DNA from 2 places in the Streptomyces sp. NPDC044044 genome. Region 2 is predicted to be linked to the other one. Evidence: riboswitches for the same ligand, from Rfam matches in the RefSeq annotation. Region 2 holds a riboswitch; the other holds the start of a gene.
The links. A riboswitch is a leader RNA that binds a small molecule or an ion and turns the genes downstream of it on or off. The one in region 2 is predicted to bind glycine.

Region 1: it holds a riboswitch for glycine, as region 2 does, so the genes downstream of both, gcvP (aminomethyl-transferring glycine dehydrogenase) here and gcvT (glycine cleavage system aminomethyltransferase GcvT) in region 2, are expected to answer to the same signal.

Annotation. Positions count from the first base shown of each region.
Region 1 is NZ_JBWKFG010000012.1:5,944-14,702, reverse strand. Features, by position in the region: gene AC07AG_RS37410 (hypothetical protein) at 1-13, shown strand, start outside; gene AC07AG_RS37405 (DUF5999 family protein) at 344-550, shown strand; gene gcvP (aminomethyl-transferring glycine dehydrogenase) at 638-3,523, opposite strand; glycine riboswitch at 3,721-3,818, opposite strand; gene AC07AG_RS37395 (PRC-barrel domain-containing protein) at 3,962-4,342, shown strand; gene AC07AG_RS37390 (DNA polymerase IV) at 4,388-5,797, opposite strand; gene AC07AG_RS37385 (MerR family transcriptional regulator) at 5,870-6,493, opposite strand; gene AC07AG_RS37380 (bifunctional nuclease family protein) at 6,666-7,139, opposite strand; gene ftsR (transcriptional regulator FtsR) at 7,193-7,936, opposite strand; gene AC07AG_RS37370 (FHA domain-containing protein) at 7,953-8,759, opposite strand, start outside.
Region 2 is NZ_JBWKFG010000003.1:962,869-971,627, forward strand. Features, by position in the region: gene AC07AG_RS15300 (L-serine ammonia-lyase) at 1-41, opposite strand, end outside; gene glyA (serine hydroxymethyltransferase) at 200-1,462, opposite strand; gene gcvH (glycine cleavage system protein GcvH) at 1,493-1,870, opposite strand; gene gcvT (glycine cleavage system aminomethyltransferase GcvT) at 1,929-3,053, opposite strand; glycine riboswitch at 3,089-3,200, opposite strand; glycine riboswitch at 3,201-3,315, opposite strand; gene AC07AG_RS15320 (AAA family ATPase) at 3,457-4,143, shown strand; gene AC07AG_RS15325 (enhanced serine sensitivity protein SseB) at 4,207-5,010, shown strand; gene AC07AG_RS15330 (enhanced serine sensitivity protein SseB C-terminal domain-containing protein) at 5,134-5,907, shown strand; gene AC07AG_RS15335 (ABC transporter permease) at 6,305-7,309, shown strand; gene AC07AG_RS15340 (ABC transporter substrate-binding protein) at 7,412-8,759, shown strand, end outside.

The DNA of each region.
Region 1 (8,759 bases), on a different contig from region 2:
CTCACCCGTCTGACCTCGCCGTACGTTCACGTGCCCCGCCGCCGTTCCCGGCCGCGGGGCTCGGCGCGTCCGGCGCCCGTACAGACGCACGCACGGATGCCCATACGGACTAGCCCGGTATGACCACCCCGAACCACCCGAAGAGACAGTGCAGTTGGGCTGAACCGTCCGGGCGGGTGATACGTCATTAAGCAGTAAGGAGCGCTGCAGCCAAATCCCTGCGGATTGACTGCCGTAGGGCAACACTGGGACCGGACCGACTAAACGGGGGGCGGCCATGAACACCGCATCGAGCCGCAAGGCAGACGTCACAGCCATCACATCGCAGCGAAAGAACCCTTCCATGTGCCAGCACCAACCACCGTGCCCGACCGCCGACTCCGCCGACCGGGAAGCCGCGCTCCTCACGGCGAGCCACCCGGAGCAGGGATGGAGCCTGCTGTGCAACGGCGTCCTGCTCTTCGAGGACACCGGTGAACTGCTGCCGGACGGCCAGATCATCGCTCCGCACCGGCCACTGGGCACGGACGAGATCATGACCGCCGCCTGACGCGGCGACACACGGCACTCAGAACAAAGGGGCCGACCCGGAGCAACAACCTCCGGACCGGCCCCCACGCATGTTCGGGACCCGATATCAGTCCTCGTACGCATCCAGCGGCGGGCAGGAGCAGACCAGATTCCGGTCGCCGTACGCCTGGTCGATGCGGCGCACCGGCGGCCAGTACTTGTCCGCGGCCACGACCCCGGCCGGGAAGACGGCCTCCTCGCGGCTGTAGGCGTGCTCCCACTCACCGCCGAGCGCGGCAGCGGTGTGCGGAGCGTTCCGCAGCGGGTTGTCATCGGCCGGCCACTCGCCGCCGACCTTCTCGATCTCGGCGCGAATGTTGATCATCGCCTCGCAGAACCGGTCGATCTCGACCAGGTCCTCGCTCTCGGTCGGCTCGATCATCAGCGTCCCCGCGACCGGGAACGACATGGTCGGCGCGTGGAAGCCGTAGTCGATGAGCCGCTTGGCGATGTCGTCGACGCTGACGCCGGTCGCCTTGCTCAGCGGGCGCAGATCGATGATGCACTCGTGCGCGACGAGCCCGCCGGGACCGGTGTAGAGCACCGGGAAGTGCGGCTCGAGGCGCTTGGCGATGTAGTTCGCGGAGAGCACGGCGACCTGCGTGGCGCGCTTGAGGCCCTCGCCGCCCATGAGGCGTACGTACGCCCAGGAGATCGGCAGGATTCCCGCGGAGCCCCACGGCGCCGCCGAGATCGGACCGACGCCCGTCTCGGGGCCCGCGGCCGGCTGCAGCGGGTGGTTGGGCAGGTACGGCGCGAGGTGCTCACGCACACCGACCGGACCGACGCCGGGGCCGCCGCCGCCGTGCGGGATGCAGAAGGTCTTGTGCAGGTTCAGGTGCGAGACGTCGCCGCCGAACTTGCCGGGCTGGGCGAGGCCCACGAGGGCGTTGAGGTTCGCCCCGTCGACGTAGACCTGGCCGCCCGCCTCGTGCACCTGGGCGCAGATGTCAGCGACGTGCTCCTCGAACACGCCGTGCGTGGACGGGTAGGTGATCATGAGCACGGACAGCTCGTCGCGGTGCTTCTCGATCTTGGCGCGCAGGTCCTCGACGTCGATCTCGCCGTCGTCGCTGGTCTTCACGACCACGACCTTCATGCCGGCCATCACGGCGCTCGCGGCGTTCGTGCCGTGCGCGGAGGACGGGATGAGGCAGACGGTGCGCTGCTCGTCGCCGTTGGCGCGGTGGTAGCCGCGCACGGCGAGCAGTCCGGCCAGCTCGCCCTGCGAACCGGCGTTGGGCTGCAGCGAGACCTTGTCGTAGCCGGTGACCTCGGCGAGCCGCTCCTCCAGCTCACGGATGAGCGTCAGATAGCCCTGCGCCTGCTGGGCGGGCGCGAAGGGGTGCAGCTGCCCGAACTCGGGCCAGGTAACCGGCTCCATCTCCGTGGTCGCGTTGAGCTTCATGGTGCAGGAGCCCAGCGGGATCATGCCGCGGTCGAGCGCGTAGTCGCGGTCGGCCAGCTTGCGCAGGTAGCGCAGCATGGCCGTCTCGGAGCGGTACTGGTGGAAGACGGGGTGCGTCAGGTAGTCGTCGGAGCGCAGCAGGCCGCCGGGCAGCGAGTCCTCGGTCCGCGCGTCGAGCGTCTCGATGTCGGCCTCGACCCCGAACGCGGTCCAGATCGCGGTCAACTGCTTGCGCGTGGTGGTCTCGTCACAGGCCAGGGAGACGTGGTCGGCGTCGATCTGGTGGATGTTGACGCCGCCCTCGCGGGCCGCGGAGACAAGCTCCTCGGCCTTGCCGGGCACCCGCACGGTCAGGGTGTCGAAGTACGCGCCGTGCACGACCTCGACCCCGCCGGCGGTGAGCCCCGCGGCGAGCACGGTGGCGTAGCGGTGGGTGCGCCGCGCGATCGCCTTGAGTCCTTCGGGCCCGTGGTAGACCGCGTACATTCCGGCCATCACGGCGAGCAGCACCTGAGCGGTACAGATGTTGCTGGTGGCCTTCTCGCGGCGGATGTGCTGCTCACGGGTCTGCAGCGCGAGCCGGTAGGCCTTGTTGCCGTCCGCGTCCACGGAGACTCCGACGAGCCGCCCCGGCAGGCTGCGCGCGAACTTCTCGCGCACCGCCATGTAGCCGGCGTGCGGGCCGCCGAAGCCCATCGGGACGCCGAAGCGCTGCGTGGTGCCGACGGCGATGTCGGCGCCCAGCTCGCCGGGCGAGGTGAGCAGTGTCAGGGCCAGCAGGTCGGCTGCGACGGAGACGACGGCACCGAGCTCGTGCGCCTGCTCGATGAGGGGCTTTATCTCGCGTACGGCACCGGAGGCGCCGGGGTACTGGATCAGTACGCCGACGACACCGCGCTCGGCGACCTCGGCCGGGATGCCTTCGCTCAGATCGGCGACGACGACCTCGACACCGGTCGGCTCGGCGCGGGTCTGGATGACGGCGATGGTCTGCGGCAGCGCGTCGGCGTCGACGAGGAAGACACCGTTCTTGACCTTGCCCATGCGCCGCGACAGGGCCATGGCCTCGGCGGCGGCGGTCCCCTCGTCGAGCAGCGAGGCACCGGAGGTCGGAAGCCCGGTCAGCTCGGCGACGACGGTCTGGAAGTTGAGGAGCGCCTCGAGCCGTCCCTGGGAGATCTCGGGCTGGTACGGCGTGTAAGCGGTGTACCACGCCGGGTTCTCCATGACGTTCCGCAGGATCACGGGCGGAGTGAAGGTCCCGTAGTAACCGAGCCCGATCATGGAATCAAGCACCTGGTTGCGGTCCGCGAGGGAGCGCAGCTCGGCCAGGACCTCGGCCTCGGTGCGCGCTCCGGGCAGGTTCAGCGCCTCGGCGTTCTTGATCACATCCGGCACGGCGGCGGCGGTCAGCTCGTCGAGCGAGCCGTATCCGACCTGCGCGAGCATCTTGGCCCGTGCTTCCACATCGGGGCCGATGTGCCGCTGCTCGAAGGGAATGCCCTGCTCGAGCTGTGAGAGCGGGATACGAGGGGTGGCGGTCATTGCGGAGGCCTCCTGGTCTGACGCGACCTGCGAGGGGCACCACGGCGCGGGTACCCGGACGGCCTCCCCCTCTGTCATCTCAACCTGAGAGCTTCACCGGCCCGTGCCTCGCGAGAGACGTCGTACCGGCTTTCACCGTCGGTGAGGAAGGGTTTCGAGCGTGCCCGCCCGACGCCCGCCCTACTTTCCAGAGTGACCTCGTCCGTGCGGTACAGGGGCCTGAGAGATTCCGGGGAGGAGTTGCTCCTTCGGCGCCCCCGGTGTCTCCACCGGGGAGCTCTCCCGCACGGGGTCAGCAGCCAAGCGCCAGCCTACCAGCGAGGAGATGGAGGATCCCTCGAGTGGCCGCCTGCCCCGAAGTGCTCTTTCGTAGTGATTACGAACGAACAAGGATGAGTTACGCCCCACTTCGACAAGCCTCGACCAGTTGGAGGGCCCGTGCAGACCGACATCGATCCGCGCAACCTGATCGGCCGCAAGGCGTTCGACCGGAACGGGGCCAAGATCGGCACGATCGACGAGGTCTATCTCGACGACGCCACCGGCGCCCCGGAGTGGGCGGCCATACGCACCGGCCTGTTCAGCAGGGACGCGTTCGTCCCCCTTGAGCCCAGCGAGCTCACGAGCGACGGCACCCTGCGCATCCCCTTCGAGCGCTCCCTGATCAAGGACGCCCCCGATTTCGGCGTGGGCCGCCACCTCTCCCCCGAACAGGAACTGCAGCTCTACCACCACTACGGCCTGGACATCACACCCCCGCAGTCACCACTGCCACCGGACCAGGACTTCGGCAAGATCGCGGGGCAGGAGGGCATCTGACGCCCGCCGAGCGCTCCGGCGACCACACCGGCAGCCGCTCGGACCTCACTGCGACTCCAGCGCCTCGGGAGAGGCCACCAACGGCATGGGCTCAGTGGGCTCGAGCGCCGGATCATCCGTACGGAACGTCCGCACCCGCCCCGGGGCCACCGAATCCGGTGTCTCGAAGCGCACCGTGACCCGCCCCAGGCCGCTGCCCTGCACCCACCCGTACCCGTACTCGGCATGCCGCACGTCGTGCCCGGCGGCCCACCGCCGCTCGGCCGGAGCGACCGGCTCCTCCGCCGCCTCGACGGCGGGTTCCTCCGCGGTCTCCGCGGCCCGCTCCTCCTCGGCCTCGCGCTGCGCCTCCAGGGCCTCCGCGGCTTCGGTCCGCGCCTGCTCCTGGGCCTGGGCGAAGAGATCCTCCTGCGTGTAGTCGGCAAGCCCCGTGACGCCCACTCCAAGGAGCCGCACGCCCCCGGTGGTGTCCACGGACTCAAGGAGCCGCGCGGCGGCCTCCCGCACCACCCCAGGGTCGTCCGTCGGCCCACGCAGCGTCTCGGAGCGCGTCAGGGTCGAGAAGTCGAAGCGCCGCACCTTCAGGACGATGGTCCGCCCCGAGTGCCCTGCCGCCCGCAGCCGCTCCACACAGCGGTCGGCGAGCCGCGCCACCTCGCCCCTGACCCGTACCCGGTCGTGGATGTCCACGTCGTACGTATCCTCGACGCTGACCGACTTGGACTCCCGCTCCGCCACCACGGGCCGCTCGTCCCGCGCCAGCGCCATCGCGTACAGCGCGCTCCCGTGCGACTTCCCGAGGAGCCGGACGAGCTCGTCCTCGCCCGCCTCGGCGATCTCCCCGACCGTCATGATCCCGCCCCGCCGCAGATGGTCCCCGGTGGCAGGACCGACACCGGGCAGGGTCCGCACCGGCATCGGCGCCAGCAGGTCCCGCTCGGTCCCCGGCACTATCAGGCGCAGACCGTCCGGCTTGGCCTCCTCCGAGGCGATCTTCGCCAGCATCTTGCAGGCTGCGAGCCCGACCGAGCCCGCGAGCCCCGTCACCGCCTTGATGTCCGCGCGCAACCGCTCGCCCACGGCCAGGGCCGACGCCTGGTCGTCGGCCACACCGCCGGCCTCCAGGTCGACGAACGCCTCGTCCAGGCTGAGCGGCTCCACCAGCGGCGACAGCTCCCGCAGCAGCGCCATCACCTGGTCGCTGATGTCGCGGTAGAGCGCGAAGCGCGGCACCAGATAGGCGGCATTGGGCGCCAGGCGCCGCGCCTGCCCCATGGGCATCGCCGAGTGCACACCGAACTTCCGCGCTTCGTACGAGGCGGTGGCCACCACACCCCGGGGTCCGAGCCCGCCCACCACCACGGCTTTCCCGCGCAGACTCGGCTTCGCGGCCTGCTCGGCAGACGCGTAGAAGGCATCCATGTCGAGATGCAGAATCGTGGGCGCGGTTCTCACACCTCTGATGCTGCCCTACGCCACTGACAACGCACCGAGATCGCCACCCCCGCACCGAAGGCGTCGGCTGCCTCAGACGGCCCTGTTGCGCCGCCTCGCGAGCTCGTCGGCGGGGTTCTGCCGCACCAGCGTCTCCCCGGTGTCGATCCGCTCCCCGTGCAGCTGGGAGAGCGCCGCATCCACGTCCCGCCACACGACACCCACGGCGATCCCGAAGACGCCCTGGCCGCCTTGGAGCAGCTCGTGGACCTCGTCGGGCGACGTGCACTCGTAGACCGTCGCGCCGTCGCACATGAGCGTCATCCGCTCCAGATCCTGGAAGCCGCGGTCGCGCAGATGCTGGACCGTGGTCCGGATGTTCTGCAGGGACACACCCGTGTCGAGGAACCGCTTCACGATCTTCAGGACGACGACGTCCCGGAAGCTGTAGAGCCGCTGGGTCCCCGACCCGCCGGCGGACCGCACGCTGGGCTCGACGAGGCCCGTACGGGCCCAGTAGTCGAGCTGTCGGTAGGTGATGCCGGCGGCCGCGCACGCGGTCGGCCCCCGGTAACCGATCTGATCCTGTTCGGACTGTCCGGACGTGGCGTCCCCGCTCCCCTGAACCGCCATCGGCCTCTTCGGAGAGTGACCGGCCGCGCTGCTGGTGAGCGGATACGGACCGCCCATCGCCGTACCGTCGCCGCTGCTTCTCACGCCGACCTCCGTCCTTGACCTGCCTGCACGACGGTAGGCAGTCACCAGGGGCTCGTCAACGATCGCCACACTCGGCACGCCGAGTGATAATCACCCTAAGAGTGGTTTGCCGTATCGCACGATCGGGAAAGGCTGGCCGAATGGTCCGCCGGGCCCCTTCGGGAGCGACGGACTACTGGCTGTTGGTACCGAAATCCTCGGGCGAGATCTGGTCGAGGAACTCGCGGAACTTCTCCACCTCGTCCTCCTGCTCGTCCGGGATGGCGATGCCCGCGTCGTCAAGGACACCGTCGCTGCCGTAGATCGGCGTTCCGGTGCGCAGAGCGAGCGCTATGGCATCGGACGGCCGGGCGCTCACCTCGACTCCGCTGGCGAATACCAGTTCGGCGTAGAAGACCCCTTCTCGGAGGTCCGTGATGCGCACCTCGGTGAGCTCCTGTCCCACCGCCTCCAGCACGTCCTTGAACAGGTCGTGGGTCAGCGGCCGTGCGGGCGCCATCCCCTGCTGTGCGAAGGCGATCGCGGTCGCCTCACCTGGTCCGATCCAGATGGGGAGGTAACGATCGCCTCCCACTTCACGCAGGAGCACGATCGGTTGGTTGGAGGGCATTTCCACCCGGACACCTACGACGTCGAGCTCGTTCACACAGCAACCCTAGGACGTGCCCGGCCGGTTTGGGTAGTCGGGCACCCCTTGAGTCAGGGCAACCGCACCCCGAGCGCACTCTGCACCAGTGCAGAATGCAGCTTTCCTGTCAGCCCCGCGAGTTCCTTCGTACGGGCTTCCGCATGGGCTCTGGTCTGCGGATTACGGTGCCTGCGCAGCGGCGCCACGACCTGGTCGACGAGACCCGCCTCGCGTTCCGCCGCCGCCTTCATGGCCCGCAGATGTCTGGGTTCGATGCCGAACCGCCCAAGTTCGACGACGAGCGCGGCCACCGTGACGGCCTCCGCGTCGTAACCGCCGTCCGGCAAGGGCACGATGAGCCCGTACGTCTCCCAGTCCGCGAGCTGCTCCGCTTCGATCTCGGCGGCGGCAAGGAGCTCGGCACGGCCCACCCGGGCAGCGGTGGGCTCATCGGCGTCACTCACGCCCCAGGCGTCACCCGGCTCGCGTGGCTGCCCCAGGGAGGGCAGAGGGGCCCGTTCTCCGCGCTCCAGGGCGTCCAGGTGCTCCCGGATGACCTTGAGCGGCAGATAGTGGTCCCGCTGCATCCGCAGGACGTGACCGAGCCGCTCGACGTCTTCCGGGCTGAACTTTCGATAGCCGGACGGCGTGCGCTCCGGCTCGATGAGCCCTTCCGACTCCAGGAAGCGGATCTTGGAGATCGTGACCTCGGGAAACTCGTCACGCAGCGCGTTCAACACGGCGCCGATGCTCATCAGCCGACGGTCCTCGGCGGCGGTGCCGTTCCCGGCACCGCCCCTCGGTGTTTGAAGCATGGACCTTCCTGACAGGTCAGATACCGATGCCCCGCTGGCTCGCGTAGAAGACCAGCCGGTACTTGCCGATCTGCACCTCGTCGCCGTTCGACAGCGCGACCGAGTCGATGCGCTCCCGATTGACGTACGTGCCGTTGAGGCTGCCCACGTCGGCGACGGTGAAGGAACCGTCCCCGAGACGACGGAACTCCACGTGGCGGCGCGACACGGTCACGTCGTCCAGGAAGATGTCGCTCTGCGGGTGACGCCCCGCCGTGGTCAGCTCGCCGTCCAGGAGGAAGCGGCTGCCCGAGTTCGGACCCCGGCGCACCACGAGGAGCGCGGAGCCGAGCGGCAGTGCGTCAACGGCGGCCTGGGCCTCCGGCGAGAGGGCTGGCGAGGCGGTCTGCCCCGTCACCTCGGCGTCGTAGGCCTCCAGGCCCGAGATGGAGATGGTGGAGGTCGTCTCGGAGGGACGCTCCGGCGCGGCCCCGGCCCGCAGCGGCGCGCCGCAGTTGGAGCAGAACCGGCTCGCCTCGGCGTTACGGTTCCCGCACCTCGTACACACCAGGGCCATGGACGGATCCTCCTGCCGCGGCTGCCCCGCGGGGGCATTCGATGCGTACGGATCGGGGGTAAACCCTCCACCCGTACTTGAGGTTGACGGTTCTCCGAAACCTATGCGGCCCGGACCGGCAGGGTCAACAGACGACGCGCCCTGCGCGCCCGAAATGTCACCGCCTGGCCCACCGACCTGGTCACGGAACATCGGGCGCTCGGCGCCCTGCCCCTCGGACCCCTCGGCATCTCCATGGCGCGGGGCACGGTGCCGGGCAGTGGCGGG
Region 2 (8,759 bases):
CCGATGCCGATCGAGAACAGGTCGAAGACCGAGAGGGCCACGAGAAACTCCAATGATGGTTGGTAGACGCCGTTGTCTGCCGGGGTGGTGCAGAAAACTACGAACGCGGGGCATGAGCCGGGGCACCGCACTCACTGTCTTCACTGTCCAGTGTGCGCGGTGCCCCGAAGATTCGTACGAAGGAAAGCGTACGAAAATGCTACAGGTTGGGGTACAGCGGGTGCTTGGCTGCCAAGGCCGAGACGCGGGCCTTGAGCGACTCCGTGTCGACGTCGCCCGGCTTCAGCGCCTCGGCGATGACGTCGGCGACCTCACGGAAGTCCTCCTCCTGGAAGCCACGGGTCGCGAGCGCGGGCGTACCGATCCGCAGGCCCGAGGTGACCATCGGGGGGCGCGGGTCGTTCGGGACCGCGTTGCGGTTGACCGTGATGCCGACCTCGTGGAGGCGGTCCTCGGCCTGCTGGCCGTCGAGCTCGGAGTTGCGCAGGTCCACCAGGACCAGGTGCACGTCCGTGCCGCCGGACAGGACGTCGACGCCGACGGCCTTCGCGTCGCCTTGCACCAGGCGCTCGGCCAGGATGCGGGCGCCGTCCAGGGTGCGCTGCTGGCGCTCCTTGAACTCCTCGGAGGCCGCGACCTTGAAGGAGACGGCCTTGGCCGCGATCACGTGCTCCAGGGGGCCGCCCTGGAAGCCGGGGAAGACCGCGGAGTTCAGCTTCTTCGCGAACTCCTTGCTGCGGGCCAGGATGACGCCGCCGCGCGGGCCGCCGAGCGTCTTGTGCGTGGTGGAGGTGACCACGTCCGCGTACGGCACCGGGTTCGGGTGCAGCCCCGCGGCGACGAGTCCGGCGAAGTGCGCCATGTCGACCCACAGGTACGCGCCGACCTCGTCGGCGATCCGGCGGAACTCCGCGAAGTCCAGCTGGCGCGGGTAGGCGGACCAGCCCGCGATGATCACCTTCGGGCTGTTCTCCTTGGCCAGGCGCTCGACCTCGGCCATGTCCACCAGACCGGCCTCGTCGACGTGGTACGCGACCACGTTGAACTGCTTGCCGGAGAAGTTCAGGCGCATGCCGTGGGTGAGGTGGCCGCCGTGCGCCAGGTCCAGGCCGAGGATCGTGTCGCCGGGCTTGGCGATCGCGAAGAGGGCGGCCTGGTTGGCGGAGGCGCCCGAGTGCGGCTGGACGTTGGCGTACTCGGCGCCGAACAGGTCCTTGATCCGGTCGATCGCGATCTGCTCGGTGACGTCGACGTGCTCGCAGCCGCCGTAGTAGCGGCGGCCGGGGTAGCCCTCGGCGTACTTGTTGGTGAGGACCGTGCCCTGGGCCTCCATGACGGCGACCGGAGCGAAGTTCTCCGAGGCGATCATTTCCAGGGTGGACTGCTGGCGGTGGAGCTCGGCGTCGACGGCGGCGGCGACGTCCGGGTCCAGCTCGTGGAGAGGGGTGTTGAGAAGCGACATCAGGTGGTCCCTAGGGGTCTTCGGGGGGCTTCAGCTGCCGGAGAACTCGGTGTACTCGTCCGCGGAGAGCAGGTCCTTCGGCTCGTCCGTGATCCGTACCTTGAAGAGCCAACCACCCTCGAACGGGGCGGAGTTGACCAGCGACGGGTCGTCCACGACGTCCTGGTTCGACTCGACGACCTCGCCGGTCACCGGCGAGTACAGGTCGCTGACCGACTTGGTCGACTCGAGCTCGCCGCAGGTCTCGCCCGCGGTCACCGCGGTGCCGGCCTCGGGAAGGTCGGCGTAGACGACGTCACCGAGCGCGTTGGCCGCGTGCTCCGTGATACCGACCGTCGCCACACCGTCCTCGGCGTTCGAGAGCCACTCGTGCTCCTTGCTGTAACGCAGCTGCTGGGGGTTGCTCATGACCTGAATTCTCCTGTACGCGGGGGAGTGCTGATGAACGAGGCTGTTGTGCGGGGTGTCACTTCTGGCGCTTGTAGAACGGCAGCGCCACGACCTCGTACGGCTCGTGCGTGCCCCGGATGTCCACTCCGACACCCTCGGTGCCGGGCGCCGCGTGCGCCGCGTCGACGTACGCGATGGCGATCGGCTTGCCCAGCGTCGGGGACGGGGCGCCGGAGGTGACCTCGCCGATGACCTTGCCGTCGGCGACGACGGAGAAGCCCGCGCGCGGGACGCGGCGGCCCGAGGCGACCAGGCCCACCAGCTTGCGCGGGGGAGCGGTCTCGGCGCGCTCGGCGGCGGCCGCGAGCGCCGCGCGCCCCACGAAGGTGTCGGACTGCGAGGTCTTCTCGAACTTCACGACCCGGCCGAGACCGGCGTCGAAGGGCGTCAGCCCGGCGGTCAGCTCGTGCCCGTACAGCGGCATGCCCGCCTCCAGGCGGAGCGTGTCGCGGCAGGAGAGCCCGGCCGGGACCAGGCCGACGGGCTTGCCCGCCTCCATCAGCGCGCCCCAGAGCTTCTCGGCGTCGCCGGGGGCGACGAAGAGCTCGAAGCCGTCCTCGCCGGTGTAGCCCGTGCGGGCGATCAGCGCGGGGACGCCCGCGACCGTGCCCGGCAGGCCCGCGTAGTACTTCAGACCGTCCAGGTCGGCGTCCGTGAGTGACTTCAGGATGCCGGGGGACTCGGGACCCTGGACGGCGAGCAGCGCGTACGCGTCGCGGTCGTCGCGGACCTCGGTGTCGAAGCCTTCGGCGCGGGCGGTGAGCGCGTCGAGCACGACCTGCGCGTTCGAGGCGTTGGCGACCACCATGTACTCGGTCTCGCCGAGGCGGTAGACGATCAGGTCGTCCAGGATCCCGCCGTCCTCGGCACAGATCATCGTGTAGCGGGCGCGACCGACACCGACGGAGCCGATGTTGCCGACCAGCGAGAAGTTCAGGAAGTCCACGGCCTGCGGTCCTGTGACCGTGATCTCGCCCATGTGGGAGAGGTCGAAGAGACCGGCCTTGGTGCGGACGGCGATGTGCTCGTCGCGCTCGCTGGCGTAGCGCAGCGGCATGTCCCAGCCCGCGAAGTCGGTCATGGTCGCGCCGAGCGCGCGATGCACGGCATCGAGGGCAGTCAGACGGGGGGCGGTACTCATACGTGGAACTCCCAGGGCATGACGGGCGAGGTCGATCCTCCCCATCTGTCATCGGAACCTGAGAGGTTCACCACGACCCGCTCGTATAAGGGGTCATGACTTGCACCTTGGGTGGAGCCACCGGGGCGGCCCGCTTTTCAGATGTGCCTCGCCCGCGCGGTACGGGGCCTGAGAGATTCAAGGGAGGGACTTGCTCCTTCGGCGCCCCGGGGCGTCGTACGACTCGTACAACGGTGACCGGGAACTCTCCCGCGCGGATTCAAACGGCCTGTATGGAGTTTGCGGGCACATCATTGCACGCGCCTGCGTCACAGGGCAGTGCCAGTCCAGTAATGCCCTTGTGCCGCATTACCTTCTCTTTACACTTGCCGGGGAAGCTGCGGGAAGCAGGTACGTGACCGCTATGGGGAGGCCGATCACGGTGCGCAGGACGAGTGTCTACGCGACCAACACAGGGGTGGCCCTGCCCAAACAGGCCGCCACCCCCACCAGGGAGAGCTGCGGCCCCCTGCCGGCGGCCGTCGTCCGCGACCTGCGGCAGCGGACCGGTCACAGTCCGCATCGCCTCACGTTCGGCGAGGGCGATCTGATCGTCGTCTCCGGGCTGCCGGGCAGCGGCAAGTCCACGCTGATGCGCAGAGCCGTCGCGGGCCCGCGCATCGACTCGCAGGACACCCGCGACCGCTGGGCCCGGCGCATGCCGGGCCTGCTGCCGTACGCGGTGTACCGCCCCCTGGTGCGCCTCGCGCACTACGCGGGACTGCGCAGGGCCCTGCGCTCCGGCGAGAGTGTCGTGGTGCACGACTGCGGAACGCAGGCGTGGGTGCGCCGCTGGCTGGCCCGCGAGGCCGCGCGGCGCGGCACGACGCTGCACCTGCTGCTGCTCGACGTGCCGCCGGACACCGCCATAGAGGGCCAGCTCTCGCGCGGGCGCGGCGTGTCGCGCTATGCCTTCGCGCGCCACCGCAGGACGGTCGGCCGCCTGGTCGGCGCCGCCGAGCGGGGCGATCTGCCGCGCGGCTGCGGCTCGGCGGTGCTGCTCGACCGCACGGCGGCGGGCGTGCTGCGGGGGATCGGCTTCGGCGACTGAGCCGCCCGCCGCCACGTTAGGGTCGTGCCGCAGGCAGAGCGGGACCGAGCAGGGGTTGAAGAGATGGACTTTCCGGCGCAGGCACACGCCCATCCCTACGGAGGATGGCCGGGCAACGAACTCGAAGAGGTGCTCGCGGCATCTCTCGGCACGCCGGGGGCGCCGCAGGCCTCCGCGGGGGCCCGCATCGTCGAGGTGCTCGGCCGCAGCCACGTCTGGGTCCCGCTGCCGAACGGCGGAGCCCCGGACAGCGGCACCCTCGACCTGCCCACGCTGGAGATCGACGGCCAGGCCTACGTCCCCGTCTTCAGCTCCGAGCAGCAGTTCCAGCAGGCCACCGGCGGCCGGATGGGCTGCACCGTGGCGCCCGCCGTGGAGTTCGCGCGCGGCCTGCCCCCGCAGCTGGGCATCGCGGTCAACCCGGACGGCACGATCGGGGTCCCGCTGCCGCCGCCCGCCGTCGCCGAGCTCTGCCGCGCCGGGCGCACCCCGCTGGACGGGCCCGCGAGCGGCGGCCGCGTACGCCTCTTCGAACCGGACTGGCAGGAGGACCCGGTGGACTTCCTGTCCGCCGCCGCCCGTGAGTTCGAGGCCACCGGGGTCGTCCTGAGCGCGCGCCGCTGCCTGGCGAGCGTCGAGGGCGAGGACCCCACGCTGTTCGTCGGCGTCGAACTGACGTCCTGGGAGGGCAACGCGCGCGAGCTGCCGATGGAGGCCGTGGGGCGGGCCCTGGGCCAGGCCCCGGTGGCCTGGCCGGTGAACCTGGTGCTGCTCGACGTGGCCCAGGATCCGGTCGGCGACTGGCTGCGCGAGCGGGTCAGGCCCTTCTTCGGCCGGGGCCCGGGGCACGAGCACGGACATGCGTAAGGACATGTGCAGGTACGTGTGTGAGGGTGCCGTACGTCAAGTCGGTGTCAGGATCGCCGCTTAAGCTGGTTTCATGACCCGGGGCCACCGGGTCAGCGGGTCATCGCGAAGGGGCGGTTAAGGGTGAGTGCGTCGGGCACGGCTGCGGCCGGGCAGGTCGAGCACATGCTGCGCCAGGTGACGCCGGGGCGCTACGACGCCTACGAGGCGCTCCTGCGGGCGCTCGCCGCCGACCAGGTGTGGATGCTGCTCTGGCACGGCCAGGCCGGATCCCCCGACGCGCAGTACGGAAACATGGAGGTCGAGGGCCTCGGGTACGCGCCGTGCGTGACCTCCGCCCAGGAGCTCTCCGCCAGTGGCTGGAACCGCTCGTACGAGGTGGTCAGCGGGCTCGACATCTCCCGCACCCTCTACCCCGACCACTACGGCCTCTGGCTCAACCCGCACGCCCCCGGCGGCGGCGTCGGCATCCCCTGGCTCGACCTGCGGCGCATCGCGTCGGGCCTCGACCTGCTGCCCGCGGGCCCGCTGCGGCTCACCGAGCCGGCCATCGAGATCCCCCAGTTCTACGCCCTGCTCACGCAGAACGCGCACCGCACCCCCGCCGTCCGCTCGCTGCGCCGCGCCTGGGTGCAGCCCGCGCTCGGCGCGCCGTACCTGGCCATCGGCCTCGATGTGTACGACACGTCGCCGTCGTCGGTCGACGGGGTGCGCACGATGATGCAGCAGTCGATCGCCGCCGTCCCCGACGGCCTGCCCGTGTCGACCGTCGCGATGTCCGACGCGTACGACCCGGTGGCCATGTGGCTGCGCGCCAACGTCAGGCCCTTCTACGACCGCGAGGCCCAGCCGGCCCCGGCACCCGCGGGCGGATACGGCTACCCCGCGCAGTACTGAAGCGGCCGAGACGCGGCACCCTCAGGGCCCTGACGGGGTCTTGAAAGGGTCCTGACGGGGCTCTGAAAGGGTCCTGAACCGGCCACCGCGGCTCGTATACCTGCCCCGACCGTCACGATGTCCGTTCTGATGGTGGAGGGGCCCTATGGGCTCCCGTGGCACCTTGCGACCCAACTGCCCCGTGTTCGCCCCTCGTTCACGTGCGTCCGGATAACGGAACACCTCGATCAGCATCACGGTTGCGCATCCATTGGCCGTCAAGGCTGGTAACAGATCGCGACCCCGATGAAGACTCCCGCACCAGGGGCGCTTCGCCCCTGTGTACGACGGACTGATCACATCGCTACAGCGACAAGTGCGGGCCGGTCACCACCGGTTGAGAGGGGTCCCTGCCACGATGACGGCACCATTGCATGACACACCTGCGGACGCGGACCCGACAGCGGACGTCGCTCCCGCAGCTGATGCAGGGGTGAAGAAGGTCGAGGGGCGGTCCCTCAAGCAGATCGCCTGGAACCGCCTGAAGCGGGACAAGGTCGCCCTGGCCGGCGGCATCACCGTGCTCGTCCTGGTCCTTGTCGCCGTCTTCGCACCCCTGATCGTCTCCCTGCTGGGCCACCCGCCCAACGAGTTCCACCAGGACGAGCTGGAAGACCTGACGAACCTGCCCAAGGGCGCGTTCGGCGGCATGAGTTGGGACTTCCTCTTCGGAGTGGAGCCCAACAAGGGACGCGACGTCTTCAGCCGGATCGTCTACGGCGCCCGGATCTCGCTCCTGGTGGCGTTCCTCGCCGCCGTGGTGGCCGTGGTGCTCGGCACCTTCTTCGGGATCATCGCCGGTTACTTCGGCGGCTGGATCGACGCCCTGATCAGCCGGGTCATGGACGTGCTGCTCGCCTTCCCGCAGCTGCTCTTCGTGATCTCCCTGGTCTCGGTCCTCCCCGACGACCTGCTCGGGCTCACCGGCAGCGGCGTCCGCATCGCCGTACTGATCCTGGTGATCGGCTTCTTCGGCTGGCCCTACGTCGGACGTATCGTCCGCGGCCAGACCCTCTCGCTGCGCGAACGCGAGTACGTGGAAGCGGCCCGCAGTCTCGGCGGCGGTCAACGGCACATCCTCTTCCGTGAGTTGCTGCCGAACCTGGTCGCGCCGATCACCGTGTACGCCACGCTCATGATCCCCACCAACATCCTCACCGAAGCGGCACTCAGCTTCCTCGGCGCAGGTGTACGCCCGCCGACGGCATCCTGGGGCGGCATGCTCCGGGACGCGCTCGCGACGTACGAGCACGACCCGATGTTCATGGTCTTCCCCGGCCTGGCGATCTTCGTGACCGTGCTTGCCTTCAACCTCTTCGGTGACGGGCTGCGCGACGCCCTGGACCCCAAGGGAACTCGGTAAACAGCTCCAACTGACTTGCCCCTGCCGCAGCGTCAGGTGGCTCTTCCCATGGTTCTTAAGGCAGTCAAAGCCAAGGACCGCGAATCTCGGAGGATGCGAGAAATGCCCACAGGTTCCTCTAAACGACGGTTGACCGCAGGCGCGGCCCTCGTCGTGGCGGCGCTGGTGACCACCACGGCGTGCGGCGGCGGCAGCGACGACGACGACAGCAAGGGTGCCGGCTACAACGCGGCCATCGGCAAGGTCGCGAACAAGTCGGCGAAGAAGGGCGGAACGCTCAAGTTCATCGCCAAGCAGGACCTGGACTCGGCCGACCCGCAGCGCGCGTACTACGGCATGACGTGGGACTTCATGCGGTACTACACCCGCACGCTGATCACGTACGACACCAAGCCGGGCGCCGCGTCCAACAAGCTCGTCCCCGACCTCGCCGAGTCCACGGCGAAGATCAGCGACGACGGGAAGACCTACACGTACAAGCTGCGTGACGGCCTGACCTGGGAGGACGGCTCGAAGCTGACCTCCAAGGACATCAAGTACGGCATCGAGCGCATCTGGGCCACCAAGGTCATCACCGGTGGTCCCGGCTACCTGAAGTCGACGCTCGACCCCAAGGGCGAGTACAAGGGCCCCTACGAGGACAAGTCCAAGGACAAGCTGGGTCTGAAGGCGATCGAGACGCCGGACGACACGACCATCATCTTCAAGCTGCCCAAGAAGAACGGCGACTTCGAGCAGATGCTCGCGATGCCGTCGGGCACCCCGGTGAAGCAGTCCGAGGACACCGGCGCCAAGTACACCCAGCGCCCGTTCTCCTCCGGCCCGTACAAGTTCCAGAACTACAGCGCGGGCAAGAGCATCACGCTCGTCCGCAACAAGAACTGGAAGAAGTCGTCCGACCCGGTCCGTCCCGCCCTGCCGGACAAGATCTCGGTCACCATCTCGGCGAACCTCGAAGAGAACGACAAGCGCCTGATGGAAGGTGACTACGACATCGACATGAATGGCACGGGCATGACCCAGTCGGGTCGTACCACCGCCATTCAGGATCACAAGGACAACGTCGACAACATGCAGACGGACTTCGTCCGTTACGTCGCCCTGGTGACCAAGACGAAGCCGTTCGACAACGAGGCCTGCCGCAAGGCCGTCTTCTACGCCACGGACTTCGCGAGCCTGCAGAAGACCCGTGGCGGCGAGGTCGCCGCCGGTGAGATCGCCACCAACGTCTTCCCGAAGTCGATCAAGGGTCACGACGACTACGACCCGTACGGCATCAAGGAGCGCAAGGGCAAGCCGGACGTCGCCAAGGCGAAGGCTCAGCTCAAGGAGTGCGGCAAGCCGGGCGGCTTCTCGACCAAGATCTCGGCGCGCACCAACCAGCCGGGTGAGGTGGACGCCGCCACGGCGCTCCAGGAGCAGCTGAAGAAGGTCAACATCAACGCCGACG